Linked DNA regions of Azospirillum brasilense. The protein of the gene in region 1 interacts with the protein of each later gene in a pairwise test. Links are inferred from orthologs where the notes say so. Each region holds a gene or a part of one and is shown on either strand. Other genes may lie near its edges.

Region 1 (3,690 bases):
CCGAGGCCGCCGGTCTGCCGGCCCGCGACTTCGGCGAGGACGCCATGGCCGCGCTGCAGGCCTACGACTGGCCGGGCAACGTGCGCCAACTGCGCAACGTGGTGGATTGGCTGCTCATCATGGCGCAGGGCGACCCCAAGGAGCCGATCCGCGCCGACCAGCTACCGCCGGAAATCGGCGCCATCACCCCCACCGTCCTGAAATGGGACAAGGGTGGCGAGATCATGGGCCTGCCGCTCCGCGAGGCGCGCGAGGTGTTTGAGCGCGAGTATCTGTTGGCCCAGGTGACGCGCTTCGGCGGCAACATCTCCCGCACCGCGTCCTTCGTGGGGATGGAGCGTTCCGCCTTGCACCGGAAGCTGAAATCGCTCGGCGTGCACGGCAGCGAGAAGGGCAAGCTGTTCGTCGAGTAGGCTTGTCCAGCATCGTCAAGCACGAGGCGCCGTCTTTTCTCCTGAAGCAGGTTTTCCGAGCATGTCCCGAACGCGGGCGGCTTGGGAACCTGCTTTTATTTTGTCTGAGGGCGGTGCTTGCCGACTTGTGTCGTTGGTGTGCGTCTTCTGGAATTGTGTTGCGGTAATTCTATTATTTTAATTGATCTTAATTGACTATTTCCTTTTTTCAATTAATCATTAAATACAATTGTATTTATATATTTTGTGAAATTACGAGTAACATATTTTGTGTTGATCGAAGTGCATTGCCTAAATATTCATTGGCTTGTGAGCGCGCTTAACAACAAACAGCATTTTCTTTTTATGAGGAGGAATCACAATATGGCGACCACTGCTGTCCTGACGGTCAATTATACCGACAACCAACTTGTTGCTTATTTGAACGGCGCTCAAGTTTACAACCGCATTGGTGGTGGCGAATCGATCAATGAACAGGTCGTGCTGACCGGCAACCTGCAGGCCGGCGTGAATCAGCTTCTGCTGATCGGTGTGAATTTCAACGGGCCAGCCCATTTCCAGGGATCGGTCAACATCGATGGCCGCTCGCAGGACTTCAACTTCGACACCCGCAAGGACGGTGCTCCGGAAGGAGTCGTCACGCAGTTCTATTACACGATCGACAACAGCTGACGCCAGGGCTGGGAAAACGGGTCTCCGTTTCGCGATGATTGCCCGAGGGAAGGGTGATGGGGCAGAGAGCATCCGTCACCCCTCTTCCTGTCCACGCTCGCATGTCGGCCCGTATTTCCCTTCGCAAACATAGAGTTGGTGCGCTCTGCCGCAAAATGATAAGGTCCCTATCCTAATTGCCTGGAAAATGGGCGGGGAAGGGTGCAAAGGCCGTGAAGGTCATCGTTTGCGGAGCCGGGCAGGTCGGCTCGAACATCGCGCGCTATCTGGCGTCCGAGGGCAACAACGTCACGGTGATCGACCATTCGCCGGAACTCATCCAGCGAATCAGCGACACGCTCGACGTGCAGGCCATGGTCGGCCACGCTTCGCACCCCGACGTTCTGGAGGCGGCGGGGGCGGGCGAGACCGACATGATCATCGCGGTCACCCAGATCGACGAGATCAACATGGTGGCCTGCGAGGTCGCCCACGCGCTGTTCAAGGTGCCGACCAAGATCGCCCGCGTCCGCAACCAGAGCTATCTGAAGCCGATCTGGGCGGACCTGTTCAGCCGCGACCACATGCCGATCGACGTCATCATCTCCCCGGAGATCGCGGTGGCGCGCGCCATCGCCCGCCGGCTCCAAGTGCCGGGCGCCTTCGACATGATTCCGCTGGCGGACGGCAAGGTCCGCGTCGTCGGCGTGCTCTGCACCGAAACCTGCCCGGTGCTGCACACGCCGCTGCGCCAGTTGACCGGCCTGTTCCCCGACCTGGGTCTGGAGGTGGTGGCGATCATCCGCAACGACCGCTCCTTCATCCCCGGCGGCGACGACCAGATGCTGCCGGGCGACGAGGTCTATTTCGCCTGCGACAACCGCCACCTGAACCGCGCCATGGCCGCCTTCGGCCACGAGGAGGTGGAGGCCCGCCGCATTATCATCCTGGGCGGAGGCAACATCGGGCTGTGCTTGGCGGAGGAACTGGAGGCGAAGTACCCCCAGGTCACCGCGCGCATCATCGAGATGAACCGCAGCCGCGCCCAGTTCGTGGCGCAGCGCCTGTCGCGCACCATGGTGCTGCACGGCGACGGGCTGGACCCGGAGATCCTGGAGGAGGCCAACGTCCGCGCTACCGAGACGGTGGTCGCCGTGACCAACGACGACGAGGGCAACATCCTCTCCTCGCTGCTCGCCAAGCGGCACGGGGCGAAGCGCGCCATCACGCTGATCAACAAGGCGTCCTACACCTCTCTGGTGTCGCCGCTGGGGATCGACGCGGTGGTCAGCCCGCGCGCCATCACCGTGTCGAACATCCTCCAGTACGTCCGTCGCGGCCGCATCCGCGCGGTGCACAGCCTGCGCGACGGCTTTGCCGAGGTCATCGAGGCGGAGGCGCTGGAAACCTCCGCGGTGGTCAACACCCCGCTGCGTGAGGTGAAGCTGCCCTCCGGGGTCATCGTCGGCGCCATTGTGCGCGGCGACGAGGTCATCATCCCGCGCCCGGCCACGGTGATCCGTCCGAAGGACCGTGTCATCATCCTGGCTACCGCTGGTCAGGTGAAAAAGGTGGAGAAGATGTTCGCCGTCCGGCTTGAATTCTTCTGATCGCCTCCCGTATCGTTTTTGGCACCAACAAAAAGAACCTCCATGGCTCGATGGGCATACGTCAACGGCCGTTACCTGCCGCACCGGCAGGCGGCGGTTCATGTGGAAGATCGCGGTTTCCAGTTCGCCGACGGCGTCTATGAGGTGGTGACTCTCCTCGATGGGCGCTTCGCGGACCTGGACGGCCATATGGAGCGTCTGGGCCGCAGCCTGTCGGAGCTGCGCATGGACTGGCCGGCGGCGCCACGCGTCGTGACGATGATCGCCCGCGAGCTGGTGCGGAGGAACGGCGTCCGCAACGGGGCGCTGTACATCCAGGTCACCCGCGGCGTCGCCCCGCGGGACTTCAAGTTCCCGGCAAGCATCCCCGCGACTCTGGTGATGACCGTCAAGCGGGTCACCGCCTTCGCCAAGCCGGAGCAGCTCGAGAAGGGTGTGGCCGTGGTCACGGTGCCCGACATCCGCTGGGGCCGGTGCGACATCAAGACGGTCGGTCTCCTCGCCCCGGTGCTTGCCAAGCAGCAGGCCACCGAATCGGGCGCCTACGAGGCGTGGCTGATCGATCCGGACGGCACAGTGACGGAGGGGGCCTCCTCCAACGCCTGGATCGTCACGCAGGACGGCGTGCTGGTGACCCGCGCCCCGTCGCGGAAGATCCTCAACGGCATCACCCGCCAATCGCTTCTGCGGCTGGCCGGCGAGCGCGGCATCCCGGTGGAGGAGCGCAGCTTCACGGTGGAGGAGGCGCTCGCCGCCCGCGAGGCCTTCGTGTCCTCCGCCGGTACCTTCGCGCTGCCGGTGACCCGCATCGACGGCAAGCCGGTAGGCGAGGGCAGGCCGGGGCCGGTCACGCGGACGCTGCGTCAGGCCTATCTCGATTACGTGGCCGCCGGGGTGCCGTCATGAGCGACGCCGCCGCCGTCATCGACCGCCTGCCCGTGCTGCCGCGCGCCGTCCTCTACGACTGGGACAACACGCTGGTCGACAATTGGGGCACGGTGCGCGCCGCGCTGAAC
Region 2 (3,564 bases), 960 kb from region 1 along the record:
TCCTCGAAGCTCGACAGAACCTGCACGCGCACGCGGTGGTTCATCGCCATCTCGACCGAGCGGGTCTGCAGGACCTTCGCCCCCTGCGACGCCAGCTCCAGCATCTCCTCGTAGGTGATCTTGGAGAGCTTGCGCGCCTTGGTGACGATGCGCGGGTCGGTGGTGTAGACGCCGTCCACATCGGTGTAGATGTCGCAGCGGTCGGCCTTCAGCGCCGCCGCCAGGGCGACCGCCGAGGTGTCGGAGCCGCCGCGGCCCAGCGTGGTGATGCGGCCGGTTTCGGTCACGCCCTGGAAGCCGGCGACCACAGCGACCTCGCCGGTGTTCATCCGCTTGTCCAGCTCCGCCGTGTCGATGGACACGATGCGCGCCTTGCCGTGCGTCTCGTCGCTGTAGATCGGAATCTGCCAGCCGAGCCAGGACCGCGCCTGGATGCCGAGCGACTGCAGCGCGATGGCGAGGAGACCGGAGGTCACCTGCTCGCCCGAAGCGACGATGGCGTCGTACTCGCGCGCGTCGTGCAGCTTGTCGATGTCGTTGCAGTATTTCACGAGCTGGTTGGTCACGCCGGACATCGCCGACACGACGACGGCGACCTGATGCCCCGCCTTGACTTCCTGCTCGACCTTTCGGGCCACGTTCTTGATGCGGTCGATGTCGCCGACCGACGTGCCGCCGAACTTGAGGACGATCCGCGCCATACCTCACACCATGTCTGGGCCGGCACATAAGCCGGCAGTCCGCGCCCCCGCTCTACCGTTGCCGGCGCGGGGCGGCGTATCCATACTCTGTCGCTCACAGCGAGGCAAGTTCGCCCCGCAATTGTTCTCGCAATCCAAGCATACGGGATTTCTTTCATGACCGCGACCGCCGGAACCGCAGGCACCGCAGGCACTGTCGACCCCCAGGACATCGCCCGCTTTTCGGCCATCGCCGCGGAATGGTGGGACCCCGCCGGCAAGTTCCGGCCCCTGCACCGGCTGAACCCGCTGCGGCTGGCCTACATCCGCGACACGCTGTGCCGCCGCTTCGGCCGCGACCCGCTGGCGGCGGAGCCGCTGAAGGGCCTGCGCATCGTAGACATCGGCTGCGGCGGCGGCCTGCTGTCGGAGCCTATGGCCCGCATGGGCGCCACTGTGGTCGGCGTGGACGCGGCCGAGCGCAACGTCCGCACCGCCGCCGCCCACGCCGCGGAGACCGGCACCCCCGTCGACTACCGCGCCACCACCGCCGAGGCCCTGGCCGCCAGCGGCGAGCGCTTCGACGCCGTGCTGGCGATGGAGGTGATCGAGCATGTCGCCGATGTGCCGCTGTTCGTGAAGTCCTGCGCGGAGCTGACGGCGCCGGGGGGGGCGCTGTTCCTGGCGACGCTGAACCGCACGCCGAAGTCCTTCGCGCTGGCCATCGTCGGGGCGGAGTACATCCTGCGCTGGCTGCCCCGCGGCACCCACAACTGGCGCCAATTCCTGCGCCCTGGCGAACTGGCCGCCGCCGTGCGCGCCGAAGGGATGGCGATCCGCGACCTGACCGGCATCACCTACAACCCGCTGTCCGACGAGTTTCGGCTGAACCCGCGCGATCTCGACGTGAACTACATGGGCTGGGCGGAGCGGGCCTGAACGTACAGAGCATCGGCGACGCGTACGGACGTACATACGTACGCGTTGCCGATGCTGGCGCTGATGTTGGCTGCAGAAGCGGTGGCATCGGGAGCCGCACAACGAAAAAACGGGAGGGCCGGCGGCTCTCCCGTTTTTTTCATGTTCACAGGAAACGCGCCTTACGCCGCGTGGCTGGCTTCGTGCTGGGTCAGCAACGCATAGATCGCGTCCGCCGAGTCCGAACCGCGCAGCTTCTCGCACATGGACTGGTCGCGCAGCAGGCGCGACACACGGGCCAGCGCCTTCAGATGGTCGGCGCCGGCATGATCCGGAGCCAACAGCAGGAAAATCAGATCGACCGGTTGCTCATCGATCGCATCGAAGTCGATGGGCCGCTCCAGCCGGGCGAAGACGCCGTGGACACGGTCGAGGTTGGGCAGCTTGCCGTGCGGGATGGCGATGCCATGCCCTACGCCGGTGGTGCCCAACCGCTCGCGCTCCAGAAGGACGTCGAAGATCGCCCGTTCGTGCTGGCCGGTCAGCTCGGACGCCTTGCGCGCCAAGTCCTGCAGGGCCTGCTTTTTGCTGCCGGCCTTCAGGTTCGGGAGAATGGCGTGCGGCGTGATGAGATCGAGCATGACGCTTTGGGTGTGGTTGGAACAGAGACCGGACTCAGGCGCCGGCCTTCTCCGCCGGGTCGACCCAACCGATGTTGCCATCGGCGCGGCGATAGACCAGGTTCAGGCGGCCATGGGCGCCGTTGCGGAACATCAGGGCCGGAGCGTCGGCGAGCTCCATGCGCATCACCGCCTCGCTGACCGCCAGGGTCGCGATGTTGGTTTCCATCTCGGCGATCACGATGGGCTGCGCCTCCTCGGCAGCGGCCTCTTCGCTCTCCACATGGGCCTCGTCCTTCTCCGCTTCCAGGATCTGGTAGCGGGCCGGGAAGGCTTCCTGCGCGGGGGCTTCGACGCTGTGGTGGTCGCGCAGACGGCGCTTGTAGCGGCGCAGGCGCTTGGCCAGCTTCTCGCACGCGGTGTCGAAGGCGGGGTACGGCTCGGTGGCGTCGGACGCGCTCTGAAGGACGATCCCACGACCGACATGGACCTGAATGTCGGCCTTGAACAGATGCGCTTCGCGCGTCAGGACGACGTTGGCCTCGATCGGCTTGTTGAAATACTTGCCGACGATGGTGTTCAGGCTGTCCGCGACGTGGGTGCGCAGAGCGTCGCCAACGTCAAGCTGCTTGCCTTTGACGGTCAGTTGCATTTTGGGATGTTTCCAATCTGGTCCGCGATAGACATAGGACGACGGAAGGCCGCCACGTGCGGACGGGGACCATAGTGACGGCGGTATGGGCTGTCAATCAAGGACGGCCCCCTCCCGGCCCGGTTACATGCGTGACATCTTGGCACGGCGTCGCTGCACCGATGACGGAATGCGCATCGCTTCACGATACTTCGCGACCGTCCGGCGCGCAATGTCGATCCCTTCACCACGAAGGATTTCGACGATTTTATCGTCCGACAGCACGTCCTCGGGCTTCTCGGCGTCGATCATCGCCTTGATGCGGTAGCGCACGGCCTCCGCCGAGTGGGCCGCCTGCCCGTCGGCCCCCTGGATGGCGGAGGTGAAGAAATACTTCAACTCAAACACGCCGCGCGGCGTCGCCATGAACTTGTTGGTTGTGACGCGACTGACCGTGCTCTCGTGCATGCCGATTGCTTCGGCGATGTCGCGCAGGATCAGCGGCTTCAAATGCGAGACGCCGTGGATGAAAAAGGCGTCCTGCTGCCGGATGATCTCGCTGGCCACCTTCAAAATCGTGGTGGCGCGCTGGTGCAGCGACTTGACCAGCCAGTTGGCCGACTGGAAGCGCTCGGTGATGTATTCCTTGTCCGCCTTGTTGCGGGCGGTGCCGGAGATGCGCGCGAAATAGCGGTGGTTGACCAGCACCCGCGGC

What was found. The genes of interacting proteins can lie anywhere in the genome.
Region 2: the proteins of trkA (region 1) and ptsN interact in binary tests that used the Escherichia coli proteins (3 or more experiments, as listed by UniProt). The link is inferred for Azospirillum brasilense from one-to-one orthologs.

The regions. Positions count from the first base shown.
Region 1 is NZ_CP059450.1:605,749-609,438, reverse strand. Bases 675-3,485 are described here. They hold trkA (Trk system potassium transporter TrkA), read left to right. Parts: upstream 675-1,297; coding sequence 1,298-2,674; downstream 2,675-3,485. Other genes in these bases: H1Q64_RS16165 (D-amino-acid transaminase), read left to right, coding at 2,717-3,485; H1Q64_RS16175 (hypothetical protein), read left to right, coding at 777-1,085. Outside these bases: H1Q64_RS16180 (sigma-54-dependent transcriptional regulator), read left to right, coding at 1-413; more of H1Q64_RS16165, read left to right, coding at 3,486-3,580; H1Q64_RS16160 (HAD family hydrolase), read left to right, coding at 3,577-3,690. UniProt on the Escherichia coli protein: Part of the constitutive potassium transport systems TrkG and TrkH. May regulate the transport activity of TrkG and TrkH systems. Binds to NAD(+) and NADH.
Region 2 is NZ_CP059450.1:1,566,793-1,570,356, forward strand. What follows is about bases 511-3,195. They hold ptsN (PTS IIA-like nitrogen regulatory protein PtsN), read right to left. Parts: upstream 2,240-3,195; coding sequence 1,781-2,239; downstream 511-1,780. Other genes in these bases: H1Q64_RS20555 (aspartate kinase), read right to left, coding at 511-701; ubiG (bifunctional 2-polyprenyl-6-hydroxyphenol methylase/3-demethylubiquinol 3-O-methyltransferase UbiG), read left to right, coding at 858-1,619; hpf (ribosome hibernation-promoting factor, HPF/YfiA family), read right to left, coding at 2,274-2,870; rpoN (RNA polymerase factor sigma-54), read right to left, coding at 2,994-3,195. In the rest of the region: more of H1Q64_RS20555, read right to left, coding at 1-510; more of rpoN, read right to left, coding at 3,196-3,564. UniProt on the Escherichia coli protein: Seems to have a role in regulating nitrogen assimilation.